One region of the Nonomuraea terrae genome, then DNA from elsewhere that is predicted to be linked to it. Evidence: riboswitches for the same ligand, from Rfam matches in the RefSeq annotation. Region 1 holds a riboswitch; the other holds the start of a gene.
What was found. Region 1 has a riboswitch for glycine ahead of gcvT (glycine cleavage system aminomethyltransferase GcvT). Riboswitches for the same ligand answer to the same signal wherever they lie in the genome.

Region 1 (9,872 bases):
TGGGATCGTGCGTGAGCCTGAGGAGCCTCTTTCCGGCAGAGCCGTGCGCGGGCGGTGATCGCCCGTCGGTAACCCGCGCGCAGGTGTGGTGAGGACCCTCGGGGAGAGCCTCTGCCAAGAGGGCCCGCTCGGTGCGGGCCCTACCCGGTACGCCTTGCTCGGGTCAGGACAGGCCGAGCTTTTTCTTGAGTGAGGCTACGTGGCCGGTTGCCTTCACGTTGTAGAGGGCGTGCTCGATCTTGCCGTCGCCGTCGATGACGAAGGTCGAGCGGATCACGCCGACGACCTCCTTGCCGTACAGCTTCTTGGTGCCGTACGCGCCGTAGGCCTGGTGGACGGACAGGTCGGGGTCGGACAGCAGCGGGAAGGTCAGGGCGTCGCGCTCGGCGAACTTGGCGAGCTTCTCCGGTTTGTCCTTCGACACGCCGAGGACGGCGAAACCTTCGGCGGTGAGCCCGCTCAGGCTGTCGCGGAAGTCGCACGCCTGCTTGGTGCAGCCAGGCGTCATCGCGGCGGGGTAGAAATAGAGGATCACCCGCTTGCCGCGGTAGGCGTCAAGGGAGACGGTGCCGCCGTCGGCGGTGGTGAGCGTGAACTCGGGCGCGGCCTCGCCGGGCGCGAGCTTGGTTTCGGTCAATGGGCCCTCCTGCAGTTCCTCCCGCCCAACTTACCGGCCTGGCCGCCGTGCCGTGGAGCGCGCCGACCTGACAGACTGATCACGACCAGAACGGACGAAGCCCGCACGGAACGTGGCGCGGGCGAGGCGTACGGTCGAGAGGAGAGCCATGGCTGAGACCGATCCCGACGAGTTGGAGCGGCGGATCGCGCAGACGCGCGCGGAGTTGGCGCGGACGGTCGACGCCATCGCCGACCGGGTGAGCCCCAAGCGGGTCGCCGAGCGTACGGTGGCCGACGTCAAAGACCGTGCCGGGCATTTCGTGGCGTCCGTGGGCGATGCGCTGGGGGTCACGCCGCGGCCGGTCGAGTACGGCGACGACGCTCAGCAGGTGTGGGACGAGGAGCGGCCCGACCTGGGGGCGGTGCTGATCGGGGTCGGGGCGGTGCTGGTCGTGGGCGCGGCGATCGTCCTGTGGCGCCGCCGTCGCCGCCGGGTCTGAATCGGCCTGGCGGTCGGCGCGAGCGGTCCCGTGTCCGGTGGGATCCGGCGGGCTCTCGTCCGGTGCGCCTACAGGAAAGTGCGGCCCTCGCCTCGGTAGGTGGGCACCGACGCCACCACCGTGTCGCCGTCGATGAGGTGGAGGGTGTCGAAGCGTTCACATAGTTCGCCTGCCTTGGCGTGCCGGAACCATACCCGGTCGCCGATCCGCAGGTCCTCGGCCGCCTGGCCGATCAGCGGCGTCTGCACCTCGCCCGCGCCTTCGTCGGGCGCGTATCGCAGGCCGGCCGGCAGGTACGGCTGCGGCAGCCGGCTGGGCCCGGCGGAGCCGGAGGCCGGGTAGCCGCCGCCGAGCACCGTCACGGTGTCGGGGGCGGGGCGGCGTACGACCGGCAGGGCGAACAACGCGGCGGGGCGGCCGGTGAAGCGCCGGTAGAAGTCGAACAGGCGCGGGTGGAAGAATCCCGACCCGGCCGCCACCTCGGTGACGGCCTTCTCGCGTACGGTGCGCTCGACCGACCCGGTGCCGCCGCCGTTGACGAACTCGAGGTCGGCGACGCGGCGGACGGCGTTCACGATGCGTCCGCGGCGCAGGACGAGCTCTCTGGCCGAGCGGGCCTGCATGAGCCGGACGGCGCGGGCGTACAGGGTCCGGCCGGGCGGGTCGTCGCCGACCCCGGCGATCTGGGCCTCGTACGCCATCAGGCCGGCCAGCCGGAACCCGGGCCGCTTGGCTACGGCGGCGGCCAGGTCGGCGGCCTCCTCGGGTTCGCGGACGGGGGAGCGCAGCACGCCGGCCCGGAACCTGCCGCCGAAGGCGACATAGGAGGCGTCGATGTCCAGACATATCCGGATCTCGGACCGCGAAGGCACTCCGGCCACGGCGGCCTCGGCGAAGTCCAGGTGGGCGGGCGAGTCGATCGTGACGGTGATCTCGCGGGCCGCGCGGGCGTCCCCGGCGAGAGCGGCCAGCGCGTGCCGGTCGGCGGTGGGGTAAGCGACGAGGATGTCGGTGAATCCGTGGGAGGCCAGCCAGAGCGCCTCGGGCAGCGTGTACGCCATGACGCCGCGGAAGCCGTCCATGGCGAGGATGCGCTCCAGCAGCGGACGGCTGCGCACGGACTTGCTCGCCACCCGGATGGGCTTGCCCGCGGCACGTCGTACGAGGTCGGCGGCGTTGGCGCGGATGGCCGCCAGGTCGACGGCGGCGAAGGGAGGTTCGAGAGCCGCGGTGGCGCGGTCGTAGCGCTGGCGGTCATCCATACATGCAGCGTAACGACATATCACGAAAATGAACTCGGCTTCGCCGCCGAACCCGTAATGATCGGGCAAACGGGCGGCGAGGGCGCGGTTCTGGCCCGGCGCCACCCGTGTACGTCTGTCGTTGTGATGACCACGCTTCAGCAGATACTGCCCGGTGTCGCAGCCGCCCCGCGGAACACCGGCCTGCGCCGGGCGAGGAAGGTGCTCAGGCCCGCGCGTACCGTTCCGGGGGTCACCGTCGCGCTCGCCCTGGTCGGCGGGCTGGGGGCGACCACAGCGGAGATCGTCTCGGGGCTGCTCGGCGCCCCGCTCGGCTGGGTCCCGGTGAACGAGCTGGTCGAGCTGGCCGGCAGGACGACGTGGCCGGAGGCGGAGGCCGCGGCCCTCGTCCTGGCCGGGCTCGGCACGCTGATGCTGCTGCTCGCGGTCGTGCCGGGCCGCTCCAGGCTGGTGCCGGTGGAGACGTCCGACCCGCTGATCGTCATCGGCATCACCCGCCCGGGTCTGCGCCGCACGCTGCGTGCCGCCGCCCAGCAGGTGGCGGGCGTGGACAAGGCCCGGGTACGCCTGCGCCGCCGCACCATCGAGGTCACCGTCATGACCGGTGAGGAGACGCCGGGCTCGATGCTCCGGCAGGTCGGCACCGCCGTGGGCGATCGCCTGGCCGGCGTCGGCACCCTCGGCACCGGCGAGGTCGTCGTCCGCCTGCGCAGGAAGGGCATGTGATGCGTCAGTACGCAGGCAACCGCATCGGCCTGGCGATCGTCGGCGCGACGCTGCTGGGTCTCGGCGCGTACGCGTGGCTACGCGGCCAGGACCGCCTCTTCGACCTGCCCCCGAACGCCAAGGTGCTGCCCGCCCAGTTCCACCGGACACTGGCCGAGGAGCCGTGGCCGTTGTGGATGCTCGCCCTCGCGCTGCTCCTGCTGGCCCTGGTCGCGCTGCGCTGGCTGCTGCTCGCCCTCGGCTGGGGCCGGCGCGGCGCGCACAACGGCACCGGCACCGCCATGCTCTTCGTCGGTCTCAAGGGCGTGGAGGGCCTCGGCCGGGCCGGCGTCCGGGTCGCCGCGGACGGCCTGCGCGTCAGCGTGACGTGCCCGTCGGCGGCCGACGTGGGGTCCGTGGTGAGCAAGCTCGACCAGGACATCGTCGGCCGCATCCGCCGTGAGGTCAGGGACGACGAAACACCGTCCGTCGTCCGCCTGCACGTGCGTCGTTAGTCAGCACTCGATCACGTTGACGGCCAGGCCGCCGCGTGAGGTCTCCTTGTACTTGTCGAGCATGTCGCGGCCGGTGTCGCGCATGGTCTTGATGGCCTTGTCGAGGGCCACGTAGTGGCGGCCGTCGCCGCGCAGCGCGATGCGGGCCGCCGTGATGGCCTTGTTGGAGGCCACCGCGTTCCGCTCGATGCACGGGATCTGCACGAGGCCGCCGATCGGGTCGCAGGTCAGGCCGAGGTTGTGCTCGATGCCGATCTCGGCGGCGTTCTCCACCTGCTCCGGGGTGCCTCCGAGGACCTCGGTGAGGCCGGCCGAGGCCATCGAGCAGGCCGAGCCCACTTCGCCCTGGCAGCCGACCTCGGCGCCGGAGATGGAGGCGTTCTCCTTGAACAGCACGCCGATGGCGCCCGCCGTGAGCAGGAAGCGGATCACGCCCTCGTCGTCGGCGTGGGGGACGAAACGGTTGTAGTACGTCAGGACGGCCGGGATGATGCCGGCGGCGCCGTTGGTCGGCGCGGTGACGATGCGGCCACCGGCGGCGTTCTCCTCGTTGACCGCCAGAGCGAACAGCGCCACCCAGTCCATCGCCTGCAGCGGGTCCTTCTCGGCCGGCTCGGCCTGCAGGCGGCGGTAGAGCTGGTTGGCGCGCCGCCTGACCTTCAGGCCACCCGGCAGGACGCCCTCCTTGGAGATGCCGCGGGCCACGCACTCCGACATGACCTGCCACAGGCGCAGCAGGCCCGCGCGGATCTCCTCCTCGGTGCGGCCGAACGCCTTCTCGTTCTCCAGCATGAGGCCGGAGATCGACAGGCCCGTGCTGGAGCAGAGCTTGAGCAGCTCCTCGCCGGTGGTGAAGGGGTGGGGCAGGACGGTGTCGTCGGGCTTGATGCGGTCGGCGCCGGTGGCGTTCTCGTCCACGACGAAGCCGCCGCCGACCGAGAAGTACACCTTCTCCCGCAGCTTGCCGCCCGCCTGGTCGTACGCGGTGAAGCGCATGCCGTTGGGGTGCTCGGGCAGCGAGATCTTCCGTTCGAAGACGAGGTCCTCGCCGACGGCGAAGGGGATCTCGTGGGTGCCGTACAGCTGGACGGTGCCCGATTCGCGCATGGCGGCGATGCGGGCGTCGACGGTGTCGACGTCCACGAGCTCCGGCTTCTCGCCTGACAGGCCCAGCAGGACGGCCTTGTCGCTGCCGTGGCCCTTGCCGGTCAGGCCGAGTGAGCCGTACAGGATGGCCTCGACGCGGGCGACCTGGTCGAGCAGGCCATCGTGGTGCAGGCCGCGGGCGAACTTGTGCGCCGCGGCCATCGGGCCGCCGGTGTGCGAGCTCGACGGGCCGATGCCGACCTTGAACAGATCGAAGACGCTGATCGCCATTGATGCGCCCTTCGTGTGCGGGCCGGGGCCCGGTCGGGGCCCCGGCTACAAAATGGTCAGGATTCGCCTGAGGTGAGTGCGGTGTACTCCTGCGGCGACAGAAGGTCCTCGGGCTCGCCTTCCATGCGCACCCGGAACATCCAGCCCTCGCCGTACGGGTCGCTGTTGACCAGGCTGGGGTCGTCGACGACAGCCTGGTTCACCTCGACGACCTCGCCGCCCACCGGCGTGTAGATCTCGTTCACCGACTTGGTGGACTCCACCTCGCCGATGGAGTCACCATGCTCGACGTTCGTGCCGACGTCGGGGAGCTGCACGTAGACGACGTCACCAAGGGAGTCGGCGGCGAACGCCGTGATGCCCACGGTCACGGTGAGTCCGTCGTCGATACCGGAGACCCACTCGTGTTCCTTGGTGTAGCTCAGGTCGTCAGGGATGTTGCTCACTTGTTCCTCCTGTAAAAGGGCAGCTCGATCAGGTCCACGGGTTCGTGGCTGCCCCGGATGTCCACAGCCAGGCCTGAGTCGGCGCCGGTGTCGACATAGGCCATCGCAATGGGCTTTCCCAGGGACTGGGAGGGCGCACCGCTCGTGACCTCGCCGACGACGGCGCCGTCCTTGGTGACCGGGTAGCCGTGACGCGGCACCCGGCGGCCCCGGGCGACCAGCCCGACGAGGCGGCGCTTCGGCGTGTCGTCCTTGACCGCCTCCAGCGCCGACCTGCCGACGAAGTCGCCCGGCTTGTCGAATTTCACCACCCGGCCCAGCCCCGCGTCGAACGGAGTGAGCTCGGCGCTCAGCTCGTTGCCGTACAGCGGCATGCCGGCTTCGAGCCTGAGGGTGTCGCGGCTGGACAGGCCGGCGGGCTTGAGCCCGTACGGCTCGCCGGCCGCGGTGATCGCGTGCCAGAGCGGCACGGCGTCCTGATTGGCGACGAAGAGCTCGAACCCGTCCTCGCCGGTGTAGCCGGTGCGGGCGATGAGCGCCCGGCGGCCGTCCACGAGGCCGGGCAGGCCCGCGTAGTACTTGAGCCCGCCGAGGTCGGCGTCGGTGAGCGTGGCGAGGATCTCCTGGGAACGGGGTCCCTGGACGGCGATCAGCGCGTACTGGTCGGAGCGATCCTCGACCACCGCGTCGTACGCCTTCGCACGAGTTTTGAGCTCATTTCCAACTTTTTCGTAGTTCGAGGCGTTCGCGACGACCATGAACTCCTCGTCCCCGAGCCGGTAGACGATGAGGTCGTCCAGCACCCCGCCGCGCTCGTTGACGATCATGGTGTAGCGGGCCCTGCCGGGCGTCAGCGCCGACAGGTGGCCGACCAGCGCGAAGTCGAGCGCCTCGCCGGCCTGCGGCCCGGTCAGGAAGATCTCGCCCATGTGGGACAGGTCGAACAGCCCGGCCGCTTCGCGTACGGCCCTGTGCTCGGCGGCCTCGCTGCCGTACCGCAGCGGCATGAGCCACCCGGCGAAGTCGGTGAGTGTGGCGCCGAGGCTCTCGTGGACGTCTCGTAGCGGCGTAGGTCGGGACATTTGTCGCACCTCAGGACAGGATCGGATGCCAGCATCCTCCCCCTCTGTCATGGATGCCTGAGAGCTTCGCCCGAGTTTTGCCGGACTTTCACCTTCGGCGAGACCCAGACGGGCCTGCTTTCCAGAGGTCACCTCCGGACGGGAGCTCCGGCCAGGTCAGCAGCCGCACGACGGTGGGCGGCTGTCCGCTTGAGCCGGGTTTCCTGTCCGAGTCCGCGCGGTCCTTTGCCTTGAGAGGTTCGCGGGGAGGGCTTGCTCCTTCAGGGACCACTGACCGGCTGTCAGGGTGCTCTCCCGCGCGGTTTTGCCGGTGATGTCCGTCAGCCTAGTGCCGTGACGGGGGTCTTGTCGCGTCCGGGTGGATTCGGGCGTGACGCACCGGTCGCCTCAGCAGGCCCGCACGAGCGCCTCGAACAGCGCGTCGTCCTCGCCCGCCTCCGGGTGCCACTGCACCGCCAGGACGAACCCCGGCGTGTCCAGCTCCACGGCCTCGACCGTGCCGTCCTCGGCCGTGGCGGTGGCCGTGAGGCCCGGCGCGAGACGGGCGACGGCCTGGTGGTGGTAGTGCGGGACGGTCACCGGCTGCTCGCCGAGGATCTTGGCCAGCCGGGTGCCCGGCACGGCCGTGACCGGCAGGTGCCCGAACCGCCCGGGGGCGGGGGAGTGGCCCGCGTGCCCCACCACGTCGGGCAGGTGCTGGTGCAGGCTCCCGCCGAGCGCGACGTTGAGCACCTGCATCCCGCGGCAGACCCCCAGGTACGGCAGGCCCCGGTCGAGGGCCGCCGCGAGCAGCGCGAACTCGGCCTCGTCGCGGAACTCGCGGACGTATCCGGTGCGCTCGTGCGCCGGCTCGCCGTAGCGGGCCGCGTCGATGTCACCGCCGCCGGCCAGCACCAGCCCGTCGAGCCCGCGCAACGCCGAGACCGGCGCGCCGGCCGGCGGCAGCAGCACGGGCTGCCCGCCGGCGCGGACGACCGCCTCCACGTACATGTACGGCAGGAGCGCGACGGTCATGTCCTGCCAGACCGTGAACGTGGCCGGCTCGACGTACGTGGTGATGCCGATGACGGGACGCATGGATCCTCCTACAGCGGAGTGACGTAGGCGCCGGAGATGCCGCCGTCCACCAGGAACTCGCTGGCCGTGATGAACGAGGCGTCGTCGCTGGCCAGGAACGCCACCGCCGCCGCGATCTCCGACGCCTCGGCGAAACGCCCGACCGGCACGTGCACCAGGCGTCGCTGCGCCCGCTCCGGGTCCTTGGCGAACAGCTCCCGCAGCAGCGGCGTGTTCACCGGGCCGGGGCACAGGGCGTTCACCCGGATGCCCTCGCGGGCGAACTGCACGCCCAGCTCGCGCGACATCGCCAGCACGCCGCCCTTGGCGGCGGTGTAGGAGATCTGCGAGGTCGCCGACCCCATGACCGCGACGAACGACGCGGTGTTGATGATCGAGCCCTTGCCCTGGCGCCGCATGTACGGGATCGCGTGCTTGCAGCACAGGTAGACGCTGGTCAGGTTCACCTCCTGGACGCGGCGCCAGGCGTCGAGACCGGTCTCCAGGATCGAGTCGTCGTCGGGCGGGGAGATGCCGGCGTTGTTGAAGGCGATGTCCACGCTGCCGTAGGTCTCGTGGGCGGTGGCGAACATCCTGACGACGTCGTCCTCCACGGTCACGTCGGCCTTGACGAACAGGCCGCCGACGTCGTTCGCGGCCTTGGCGCCCGCGTCCTCGTCGATGTCCGCGCAGACCACCTTCGCGCCCTCGTCGGCGAACCGCCTGGCCGTGGCCAGCCCGATCCCGCTGCCCGCCCCCGTGATGACCGCCACGCGATCCTGCAACCGCCGCATATGTCTACTCCTGGGAAATGAAGACGTTCTTGGTCTCGGTGAACGCCGCCAGGGCGTCCGGGCCGAGTTCCCTGCCGAGGCCCGACTGCTTGAAGCCGCCGAACGGGGTCCAGTAGCGGACCGAGGAGTGGGAGTTCACCGACAGGGCGCCCGACTCGACGGCCCTGGCCACGCGGAGCGCCCGCCCGACGTCGCGGGTCCAGATGGAGCCGCTCAGCCCGTACGGGGTGTCGTTGGCGACGCGTACGGCCTCCGCCTCGTCCTCGAAGCGCGCCACCGACACGACCGGGCCGAAGATCTCCTCGGTGAAGGCCCGGTCGGTGACCTCGGGGGTCAGCACGGTCGGCGGGAACCAGTAGCCCTTGCCCTGCGGGCACGAGCCCTGCAGGTACGGGGTGCCGTCCACGAAGCCGCGGACGCGCTCCAGGTGCTCGGCGCTGATCAGCGGGCCCATCTCGGTGGTTTCGTCGAGCGGGTCGCCGACCTTCACCCCGCGGACGGCCTCGGCCAGGAGCTCCATGAACGCGTCGTACACCGAGGACTGGACGAGGAGGCGGGAGCGGGCGCAGCAGTCCTGGCCTGCGTTGTCGAAAACCGCATAAGGCGCGGTTTTAGCCGCTTTTTCCAGGTCCGCGTCCGCGAAGATGATATTTGCGGACTTGCCGCCCAGCTCCAGCGTGAGCCGCTTGACCTGCGCCCCCGCCTTGGCGGCGATCTCCTTGCCCACCTCGGTCGAGCCGGTGAACACGATCTTGGCGACGTCCGGATGCTCGACCAGGCGGGCCCCCGCGACCTCCCCCTCGCCGGGCAGCACCTGGAGCACCCCTTCGGGCAGCCCCGCGGCGAGCGCCAGCTCGGCCACCCGCAGCGCGGTCAGCGGGGTCCACTCGGCCGGCTTGACGATCACCGTGTTGCCGGCCGCCAGCGCGGGCGCCACGCCCCACGACATGATCAGCATCGGGAAGTTCCACGGCACGATGACCCCGACGACGCCCAGCGGCTCCTGGAACGTGACGTCCACGCCGCCCGGCACCGGGATCTGTCTGCCGTGGTTGCGCTCGGGCGCGCCGGCGTAGAAGTGCAGCACGTCGCGGACGGTGCCGGCCTCCCAGCGGGCACTGGAGATCGGGTGACCGGCGTTGGCCAGCTCCAGCCGCGCCAGCTCCTCGCCGTGCTCACCCACCAGGTCGGCGAAGCGCCTCAGCAGCCGCGCCCGGTCGCCGGGGGAGACCTCGCGCCAGGCGGCATAGGCCCTCCTGGCACGCTCCACCGCCCGGTCGACCTCGGCCGCGTCGGCCATCTCGACGTCGGCGACGACCGCCTCGGTCGCCGGATCAACGATCTGCATCTTCACATCCGTTCGAAACCACGGAACAGCTCCCAGTCCGTCACCGCCGCGTCGAACGCGGCCAGCTCCACCCGCGCGTTGTTGGCGTAGTGCGCCACCACCTCGTCGCCGAACGCCTCCCTGGCCAGCTTCGACCCCTCGAACAGCGCCAGCGCGTCGCGCAGCGTGT
Region 2 (9,872 bases), on a different contig from region 1:
GCGTGCGCGCCAGCAGCTCGATCGCCAGGGCGCCCGTGCGCGGGTCGGCGCCGTCCTCCAGGCTCTCGGCGAACTCGGCGCAGGCCAGCTCCAGATGCGCGATGCCGAGCTGGACGCGCAGCCCCGGCATCTCGTCCGCGGGCGCGAACTCCAGGGCGTCCAGCAGCACCTCGGCGGCCGCCCCCGGCTCGCCGTGCTCCATCATCAGGTCCGCGAGCTGCTGCGCCGCGTGAGCGCCGACCCCCTCGTCACCCGCCTCCATGCTCGTCTCCATGGCGGCGCGGAACTCCCGCTCGGCCTCCTCCAGGTTCTGCGCCCGCACGGCCAGCCGGGCCAGCGCGAGGTGGGCCAGCGGCACGTACGCGGCCGTGCCGACGCCCAGCACGGCCTGCCAGGCGGCCCTGGCCTGGTCGTCGCGCCCCTCGCGTTCGAAGCCCTGGGCGAGGTGGCAGGCGGCCTGGGCGGCGAACTCGGGATGCCCGGTGGCCAGCGCGGTGCGGGCGGCGGCCCTGGCGGCCTCGACCTCGCCGCGTTGCTCCAGCACCACGGCCAGCCCGACGGCGGCCTGCGCCCGGTCGGGCTCCTCGTGGTCGGCGGCGAGCTCGGACAGGATGGCGGCGGCGCCCTCGAGGTCTCCGCGTTCGGCGAGCAGGCGGGCGGTGTCGAGGGGCGAGGTCTGCAGCTCTGATGACGTCAAGGAGGCTCCTCGGGGCGACGGTCGCCCCGAGCCTAACGATTTCCGGCGATCATGTCTGCCCACTTGCCGCCGAAGGACTGGCCGGATCGGTCGGCCCCGGCCGGTCCTTCGGCGCGCGGGCTCAGTCCTCGTACGCCTCGAGGGGCGGGCAGGAGCAGACCAGGTTGCGGTCGCCGTAGGCCTGGTCGATGCGGCGCACCGGCACCCAGTACTTCCCGTCGCGCAGCGAGGGCACCGGGTAGGCCGCCTCGCTGCGGGTGTACGGGTGCGGCCACTCGTCAGCGGTGACCGCCGCGGCCGTGTGCGGGGCGTTGCGCAGCGGGTTGTCGCTCTTGTCGTAGTCGCCGGAGGCCACCTTGGCGATCTCGCCGCGGATGGCGATCATGGCGTCGACGAACCGGTCGAGCTCGCCGAGGTCCTCGCTCTCGGTCGGCTCGATCATGAGCGTGCCGGCCACCGGGAACGACATGGTCGGCGCGTGGAACCCGTAGTCGATGAGCCGCTTGGCCACGTCGTCCACGGTGACGCCCGTCTCCTTGGTGATCTGCCGCAGGTCGACGATGCACTCGTGCGCCACCAGGCCGCCGCGGCCGGTGTAGAGCACCGGGTAGTGCGGGGCCAGGCGCCTGGCCAGGTAGTTCGCCGACAGGATGGCCTGCTCGGTGGCCGCCTTGAGGCCCTCGCCGCCCATCATCCTGGCGTACGCCCACGAGATCGGCAGGATGCCCGCCGATCCGTACGGGGCCGCCGAGACCGGACCGACCGGGGCGCCGTCACGCAGCGGGTGGCCGGGCAGGTAGTCGGCCAGGTGCGCGCGCACCGCGACCGGGCCGACGCCGGGGCCGCCGCCGCCGTGCGGGATGCAGAAGGTCTTGTGCAGGTTGAGGTGGGACACGTCGGCGCCGAACGCGCCCGGCTTGGCCAGGCCGACCAGGGCGTTGAGGTTGGCGCCGTCGACGTACACCTGGCCACCGGCCTCGTGCACCTTCTCGCAGATCTCGGTGATGGTCTCCTCGTACACGCCGTGCGTCGACGGGTACGTCACCATGATCGCCGCGAGGGCGTCACGGTGCTTGGCGATCTTGGCGTCGAGGTCGGCTAGGTCGACGTTGCCGTTGTCGTCGCAGGCCACGACGACGACCCGCATGCCGGCCATGACGGCGCTGGCGGCGTTCGTGCCGTGGGCGGAGGACGGGATGAGGCAGACGTCGCGCTCACCCTGGCCGCCCGCGCGGTGGTAGGCGCGGATGGCCAGCAGGCCGGCGAACTCGCCCTGGGAGCCGGCGTTCGGCTGGATGGAGACGGCGTCGTAGCCGGTCACCTCGGCCAGCCAGCTCTCCAGCGTGCCGATCAGCTCGCGATAGCCCTCGGACTGCTCCTCCGGCGCGTACGGGTGGATCGCGGCGAACTCCGGCCAGGTGATGGGCTCCATCTCGGTGGTCGCGTTCAGCTTCATCGTGCAGGAGCCGAGCGGGATCATGGAGCGGTCGAGGGCGATGTCCTTGTCCTGGAGCTTGCGCAGGTAGCGCAGCATCGCCGTCTCGGAGCGGTACTGGTGGAAGACGGGGTGCGTGAGGTAGTCGCTCTCGCGCAGCAGCGTGTGAGGCAGCGCGTCGGCGGCGCCCTCGATGTCCACACCGGCGGCGGGCGCGCCGAAGGCGGCCCACACCTTGGCGATCTCGGCGGCGCCGGTCTTCTCGTCGCAGGAGACGGAGACGTGGTCGGCGCCGGCCTGCCAGAGGTTGACGCCCCGCTCGGCGGCGGCGGCCACGACCTCGGCGGCCCGGCCGGGCACGCGGGCCAGCACGGTGTCGAAGAACTCGTCGTGCACGACCTCGACCCCGGCCCGGCGCAGCCCGTCGGCCAGGACGACGGCGTACCGGTGCACCCGGTGGGCGATGCGGCGCAGGCCCTCGGGGCCGTGGTAGACGGCGTACATGCTGGCGATGACGGCGAGCAGGACCTGGGCGGTGCAGATGTTGCTGGTGGCCTTCTCGCGGCGGATGTGCTGCTCGCGGGTCTGCAGGGCCAGCCGGTAGGCGGGGCCGCCGTCGGCGTCCACCGACACGCCGACCAGGCGGCCCGGCAGCTGCCGCTGCAGCCCCTCGCGTACGGACATGTAGGCGGCGTGCGGCCCGCCGAACCCGAACGGCACGCCGAACCGCTGCGAGGAGCCGATCGCGATGTCGGCGCCCAGCTCCCCTGGGGCGGCCACGAGCGTCAGGGCCAGCAGGTCGGCGGCGGCCACGACGAGCGCGCCCGCCTCGTGCGCGGCGACGGCCACGGCGCGGAAGTCGCGCACCCGCCCGGAGGCGCCCGGATACTGGACGAGCACGCCGAAGCACTCGGGCAGCTCGCCGTCCAGCGCGTGCTCCACGAGGGTGATGCCGAGCGGCTCGGCGCGGGTGGCCAGCACGGCCTTGGTCTGCGGCAGCGCGTCGGCGTCGATCACGAACACCGAGCTCTTCGACTTGCCCGCCCGGCGGGCCAGCGTCATGGCCTCGGCGGCGGCCGTGCCCTCGTCGAGCAGCGACGCGCCGGCCACCGGCAGGCCGGTGAGGTCGGAGACGACCGTCTGGAAGTTCAGCAGCGCCTCGAGACGGCCCTGCGAGATCTCCGGCTGGTACGGCGTGTACGCGGTGTACCAGCCCGGGTTCTCCAGCAGGTTGCGCCGGATGACGGCGGGCGTGACGGTGTCGTAGTAGCCCAGGCCGATCATGGAGGTGAGCACGCGGTTGCGCCCGGCCAGGGCGCGCAGCTCGGCGATGGCCTCGGCCTCGCCGATCGCGGCGGGCAGCTTGAGGCTGTCCTTGGCCCTGATGGCCTCGGGCACGGCCACCGCCACCAGGTCCGCCACGGACTCGAAGCCGACGGCCTCGAGCATGCGCTGCTGCTCGGACTCCGAGGGCCCGATGTGCCGGGACGAGAAGGGCGGTGCGGTCAGGTCGGTCATGGAGGTGCCTCCCGAGGCTATGGAGACCGGCGCCAGGGCGCGGGCGAGTGCCGGATCTCCCCCTCTGTCAACGGGACCTGAGAGCTTCACCCCGGTGGGGCTTGCACCGTCGGTGAGGCGCGTCTGGCGAACGCGCCTGCTTTCCAGAGTTGCCTCGCCCAGCGGTACCGGATGCCTGAGAGATTCCGGGGAGGGTTGCTCCTTCGGCGCCCCGGGATCAGTGCCCGGGGACTCTCCCGCACGGGGTCGTCAGCCTTACCCGTCCTAGATTACTACGGTGCGCCGGGATGGTGAGGATCGGCCGGGTTCGCCGGCCTGTCGCGGGAGCCCGGATCAGCCGATGCGGCGCGCGCGGCGCCGGCGGGCGAGTTCGTCAGCGGGGTGGTCGGCCGGGACGGTGTCCTCGACCGCCGCGCGTTCCCCCGGCAGCTCCGCGAGGGAGCCCTCGACCTCTCGCCAGACCCGGCCGAGCGCGATGCCGAACACGCCCTGGCCGCCCTGGAGCAGGTCGATCACCTCGTCTGCGGAGGTGCACTCGTAGACGCTGACGCCGTCGCTCATGAGGGTGATCTGCGCGAGGTCGGCGACGCCGCGGTCACGCAGGTGCTGCACGGCCGTGCGGATCTGCTGCAGCGACACTCCCGTGTCGAGGAGCCGCTTGACGACCTTGAGCACCAGGATGTCGCGGAAGCTGTAGAGGCGCTGCGAGCCCGAGCCCTGTGCGGCCCTTATCGTGGGCTCGACCAGGCCCGTGCGCGCCCAGTAGTCGAGCTGCCTGTAAGTGATGCCGGCCGCCGCGCAGGCCGTCGGCCCGCGGTATCCGATGTCGTCCGGCAGCGTCGCCGGCTGCTCGTCGAAGAGCAGGCCCTGCTCCCCGGCACGCTGCCGCGCACTCTCGCGCCGCACCGGATCTTCCTGGCCGGCCGTCTTACCCTCGCCGCTGCTGACCGCCACGCGGACCTCCGGCTTTCTCTCATCCCGTGGCCTGATCTGGGGGTTGGTAAAGTGCGGCCACGGGTTTCACTTGCACCGTAGGACCGTGACCATGCTCAGTCAACGATCCGGCTCGGCGCGTCGTGAAGCGTAAATGCACTGAAATACCTACCCCGCCCGGCCGAAGTCCTCGGGAGTGATCGTGTCAAGGAACTCCCTGAACTTCTCCACCTCGTCCTCCTGGTCGTCGGGGATGATCACGCCCGCCTCCTGCACGACCTCCTCGCTGGCGAAGATGCGCGCCCCCGTGCGCAGGGCGAGCGCGATGGAGTCGGACGGCCGGGCGCTGACCTCCACGCCGTTGGAGAAGACGAGATCGGCGAAGAAGATGCCGTCGCGCAGCGCGACGATGTTGACCGCCCGCAGGCCGACGCCGAGGGCGCTCAGCACGTCGCGGAACAGGTCATGAGTGAGTGGCCGCGGCGGCGGCTCCTCCGCCTGGGCGAGGGCGATGGCCGTGGCTTCGGTCATGCCGATCCAGATGGGCAGGAACCGTTCCCCGTGTGCCTCCTTGAGCAAGACGATCGGCTGATTTGTGGGCATCTCAACTCTTACGCCCACGACCTCCATCTGCAACACGGGCTGCTCCGTAATCCTGACCGGTCACCCGGCACAGCTCTTCGAACATCGCTTCTGGCTGAATGGCTCTTCGTTTCAACGTAACACCCGCAGGGCCCGGAATGTGCCCCCGCCTCCCAGCTCGCCCCGGCCTCAACCTCCGAGGACCGACCGGACTCCCGTGCGCACAAGGGACGCGTGCAGATCGAGCAGGAGCGTGGACAGCTCCCTCGCCGCCTCGTCGGCCTCGCCGATGGCGCCGGGGGCGCGCCGCTTGAGTATGGGGGCGACGGTCTGCTCGACCAGGCCGCACTCGCGCTCGGCCGCCGCCTTGACCGCGCGCAGGTGGCGGGCGTGCAGGCCGAAGCGGGACAACGAGCCGACGGTGCGGGCCACGGTGAGGGCCTCCTCGTCGTAGCGGCGGGCCACCGGGGCGAGCAGGCCGTAGTCTTCGAGCTCCTCGAGGGTCTCCTCGTCGATGCCGGCAGCCTCCAGCAGCTCGGCCCGGCTGAGCCTGACCTCCTGCTTGTCCTGCAGCACGCGGGGGCGGCCGAAGCTCTCGGCCATCTTGTCCTTGATCACCCGCAGCGGCAGGTAGTTGTCGCGCTGCTCGGTGAGGATGAAGCGGAGCTGCTCGACGTGCAGGTGGGTGAACTTGCGGAAGCCGGACGGGCTGCGCTCGGGCTCGATCAGGCCCTCACCCTCGAGGAACCGGATCTTGGAGACGGTGACATCGGGGAACTCGCCCTGCAGCAGGGCGAGCACCTCCCCGATGCTCATGTGCGAGCGTGCGGCCTGTGAGCTCATGCCGCCTCCCGCAACGGCTCCCCCGCTGGGGACGTCTCCATGGGTCGCTCACTCCGCCCGCTCATGCGCCTGGGTTGCCGCGCATCAGGAAAAGAAGGCGGAACTTGCCGATCTGCACCTCGTCTCCGGAGTGCAGCGGAACCTCCTCGATCCGCTCGCGGTTGACGTAGGTGCCGTTGAGGCTGCCCACGTCGCGCACGGAGAACTGGCCCCCGCGGTGCCGGTAGAACTCGACGTGGCGGCGGGAGACCGTGATGTCGTCGAGGAAGATGTCGCTCTCCGGGTGGCGCCCGGTCGTGGTCAGGTCTTTGTCCAGCCTGAAACGGCTGCCCTGGTTGGGGCCCCTGGTCACCGTGAGCAACGCCGCGCCGGGCGGGAGCTGCTCGACGAGCGCCCGCTCGGCCAGGAGCATGTCGCCTGTCTCAGCCTCGTACGCCTCGATTCCCGCGACGGAGATCGTCGACGTGGTGTCCCCGGAGACCTCGGGTCTGGTCAGCGGTGACCCACAGCGGGAACAGAAACGGGCATCCTCGGGGTTGGCGTGCCCGCACTGCGTGCAGTAGACGCTCGGCATCGATCGGCTCGGCCTCCTACCGCGAAGACACGGTGCTTTCGGGCGCGCCTGCCTTCGCTCTTTCACGTTTGCGAATGCCGCAACTTACGCTGATCAGCGGCAAAGGTCAAGGCGGGGCGCTGGACTCGGGTGTCGGACGCAGACAAAGTTACCGCTGCGCCCGCCCCGTGGTCCATGCCGCCGCGCGTTTCAACATTACGATCTTGCGGCACTCCGCGCGCACGTCGCGGGCATGGATTTTTCCGGGATCAGGTGGCGGCCTGCTCGACGATGCGGGCCCAGCGCTCGAGCAGGGTCTGGGCGGCGTCCACGTCCCACGCCTCGGCCCACAGGTCGGTGACCGGCTCGGCGGCGGCGGGCAGCACGAGCACCCAGCTGCCGTCGTCACGGGCCACCCGGACGCCGTCGGTGGTGTCGATGCGGCAGCCGTCGGGCTCGGCCTCGGCGGCCTCCATGACCGAGCGCATGACGGCGCCCTTGGCCGCCCACGGCGTCGGCACGGCGCGTTTGAGCAGCTTGACCTCCGGGATCCGCGCGTCGATCTGGCTGAGCGACAACCGGGTGCGGGCGACCAGGCCGAGCAGCCGCATGAACGCGGCCAGCCCGTCGATGGCGGGGCTGAACTCCGGGACCACGAAGCCGCCGCGCCCGTCGGCGGCGAAGATCATGTCCGGGCCGGCGGCCGCCGAGGTGAGGGCGTCGAGCGAGGTGGTGGTCCACTGCACCTGGACGCCGTGGAAGCGGCAGACCTGCTCGGCGACCCGGGTCGTGGTGACCGGCAGGGCCACCCGGCCGCCCTGGCGTTCGGCGGCGACCAGGTCGAGCACGACGAGCAGGGCGCGTTCCTCGCTGATCAGCTGGCCCTTCTCGTCGACGAGGGCGATGCGCTCGCCGACCGGGTCGAACCGCACGCCGAACGCCGCCCGCGAGGAGCTGACCAGCTCCGACAGGCGTTGCAGGTCGCGGCGGCGGCCGGCCAGCGTCTCGGTGGGCGAGACGTCGTCGAGGCGCGCGTTGACGGTGAGCACCTCGACGCCGACCCGCCCGAGCAACGTGGGCAGCACGAGCGAGGAGGTGCCGCCGGCGCAGTCGACGACCACCTTCATGTCGCGTACGCCGCTCACGCCGACGTGGGTGAGCAGCTCGTGGGTGTAGTCCTCGACGGCCCTGGACGGGTAGGTGAGCTCGGCGATCTCGCCGGGGAAGGCGCGGCGGAACTCCTGGCGGGAGAAGACCCGCTCCAGCTTGCGCTGGGCGGCCGGCGGCAGGTCGGCGCCGCGGCCGTCCATGATGACGATGTCCACGCTCTGCGGGTCGCCCGGGGTGGTGCGCAGGGCGATGCCGCCGGCCGCCGACTCCCTGGCGGTGTGGAAGCGGGTGACGGGCATCGGGGCGGCCTCGAGGTCGAGCACGTTGATGGCGCTGGCGGTCAGCGCGGCGTTGACGGCCCGCTTCAGCGCCCTGGCGGCCAGCGAGCAGTCGCGGGAGGTGACGACGTGGGCGCCCTTGCGCAGGGTGGTGGCGTACGCGCTGGCCAGGCGGACGCAGAGCTCGGTGGTGATCTCGACGTTGACCAGGCCGCTGACGCCGCGCGGGCCGAACAGGTTGCGCTGGCCGCGCGACTCCCAGATGACGCTGGTGTTGACGACCGCGCCGGCCTCGATGGTCTTGAACGGGTAGACCTTGACGCCGCTGGAGACGTACGCTTCGGCCTCGATGACGCACTCGTCGCCGATGACGGCGTTCTCCTCGATGCGGGCGCCGGCCATCACGTCGGTACTCTTGCCGATGACGCAGCCGCGCAGGTGGGCGCCGGGGCCGAGGTAGACGTTGTCGTGGACGACCGCGCGGTGCAGGAAGGCGCCCTCGCGGACGACCGCGTTGTTGCCGAGCACGGTGTACTCGCGCAGCTCGGCGCCCGCCTCCACCTTGGCGTAGTCGCCGACGAGCAGCGGGCCCTTGAGCACGGCGTCGGGGTCGACCGAGGCCGAGTCGGCCACCCAGACGCCCGGGGAGACCTCGAAGCCGCCGATGTCGAGCTGGACCTTGCCCGACAGGGCGTCGGCCTGGGCCTTGAGGTAGCTCTCGTGGGTGCCGACGTCCTCCCAGTAGCCGTCGGCCACGTAGCCATAGATGGCGGCGCCGCCGGCGAGCAGGGCGGGGAAGACGTCGGCGGACCAGTCGACCGGCACGCCCTCGGCGACGGCGTCGAGGACCTCGGGCTCCATGACGTAGATGCCGGTGTTGACGGTGTCGGAGAAGACCTGGCCCCACGTGGGCTTCTCCAGGAAGCGCTGCACGCGGCCGGAGTCGTCGACGATGATGATCCCGAATTCGAGCGGGTTGGGGACGCGTTTCAGGCCGATCGTCACCAGCGCCCCATTTTCCCGATGAAAACGGATCATGTCGGACAAATCAATATCCGTCAGGGCGTCGCCGGAGATGACGAGGAATCGGTCGTCGCGGAGCCGGGCGGCGGCGTTCTTGACGCTTCCCGCGGTGCCGAGGGGGACGTCCTCGGTGGCGTACTGGAGATGCATGCCGAGCTCGTCGCCGTCGCCGAAGTAGTTGCGCACGAGGGCGGCGAGGAACTGCAGCGTCACCACGGTCTCGGTCACGCCGTGCCGCTTGAGCAGGCGTAACACGTGTTCCATGATCGGGCGGTTGGCCACGGGGAGCAGGGGCTTGGGCTGGTTGGCGGTCATCGGACGCAGCCGAGTGCCCTCCCCGCCCGCCATGACGACCGCCTTCACCCGATCACTCCTTCTTGGCCGCGGTTACGAGTTGTCGCACCTGTACCACATACAGCACCCCCGCCCACCAGTACAGGCCCGTTCCCCAGAGCGCGAATGCCCACCCGACGATCTGGGCTATATCGGCATACCACCCAGCATGGGAGCCAAGGAAGAGGAGCGGGAAGGCGTACATGAGGTTGAACATGGCCGCCTTGCCCAAAAAATGCACCTGAAGTGCCCTATATCCGTATTTGCGGAGTACGAGGATGGAACATCCGACGAAGGCCTCGCGCAGGAGGATGGCGGCGACGAGCCACCAGGGGATGATCTCGCGCACCAGCAGCGCGAAGATCGTGGAGAAGACGTAGAGCTTGTCGGCGGCCGGGTCGATGAGCCGGCCCAGGCGGCTGGTCTGGTTGAACGCGCGGGCGATCTTCCCGTCGAGCCAGTCGGTGAAACCCGCCACCGCGAGCACGCCGATGGCCCAGCCGTCCTCCCTGGGCCCGAGCACGAGCCAGAGGAACACGGGCACACCAAGCAGGCGCAGGAAGCTCA

Region 2: linked by a shared signal. The riboswitch ahead of gcvP (aminomethyl-transferring glycine dehydrogenase) and the one ahead of gcvT (glycine cleavage system aminomethyltransferase GcvT) in region 1 are both predicted to bind glycine.

What each region holds. Positions count from the first base shown of each region.
Region 1 is NZ_JBITLL010000007.1:682,824-692,695, forward strand. Features, by position in the region: gene bcp (thioredoxin-dependent thiol peroxidase) at 164-637, opposite strand; gene ACIBP6_RS37280 (DUF3618 domain-containing protein) at 786-1,118, shown strand; gene ACIBP6_RS37285 (amino acid deaminase/aldolase) at 1,187-2,380, opposite strand; gene ACIBP6_RS37290 (DUF6286 domain-containing protein) at 2,507-3,106, shown strand; gene ACIBP6_RS37295 (hypothetical protein) at 3,106-3,600, shown strand; gene ACIBP6_RS37300 (L-serine ammonia-lyase) at 3,601-4,977, opposite strand; gene gcvH (glycine cleavage system protein GcvH) at 5,034-5,423, opposite strand; gene gcvT (glycine cleavage system aminomethyltransferase GcvT) at 5,420-6,505, opposite strand; glycine riboswitch at 6,540-6,640, opposite strand; glycine riboswitch at 6,714-6,812, opposite strand; gene ACIBP6_RS37315 (gamma-glutamyl-gamma-aminobutyrate hydrolase family protein) at 6,893-7,582, opposite strand; gene ACIBP6_RS37320 (3-oxoacyl-ACP reductase) at 7,591-8,355, opposite strand; gene ACIBP6_RS37325 (aldehyde dehydrogenase family protein) at 8,360-9,703, opposite strand; gene ACIBP6_RS37330 (glutamine synthetase family protein) at 9,706-9,872, opposite strand, start outside.
Region 2 is NZ_JBITLL010000003.1:196,246-206,117, forward strand. Features, by position in the region: gene ACIBP6_RS13400 (tetratricopeptide repeat protein) at 1-697, opposite strand, end outside; gene gcvP (aminomethyl-transferring glycine dehydrogenase) at 819-3,650, opposite strand; glycine riboswitch at 3,708-3,802, opposite strand; glycine riboswitch at 3,803-3,899, opposite strand; gene ACIBP6_RS13410 (MerR family transcriptional regulator) at 3,984-4,604, opposite strand; gene ACIBP6_RS13415 (bifunctional nuclease family protein) at 4,752-5,222, opposite strand; gene ftsR (transcriptional regulator FtsR) at 5,355-6,008, opposite strand; gene ACIBP6_RS13425 (FHA domain-containing protein) at 6,070-6,582, opposite strand; gene ACIBP6_RS13430 (sugar phosphate nucleotidyltransferase) at 6,831-9,335, opposite strand; gene ACIBP6_RS13435 (CDP-alcohol phosphatidyltransferase family protein) at 9,340-9,872, opposite strand, start outside.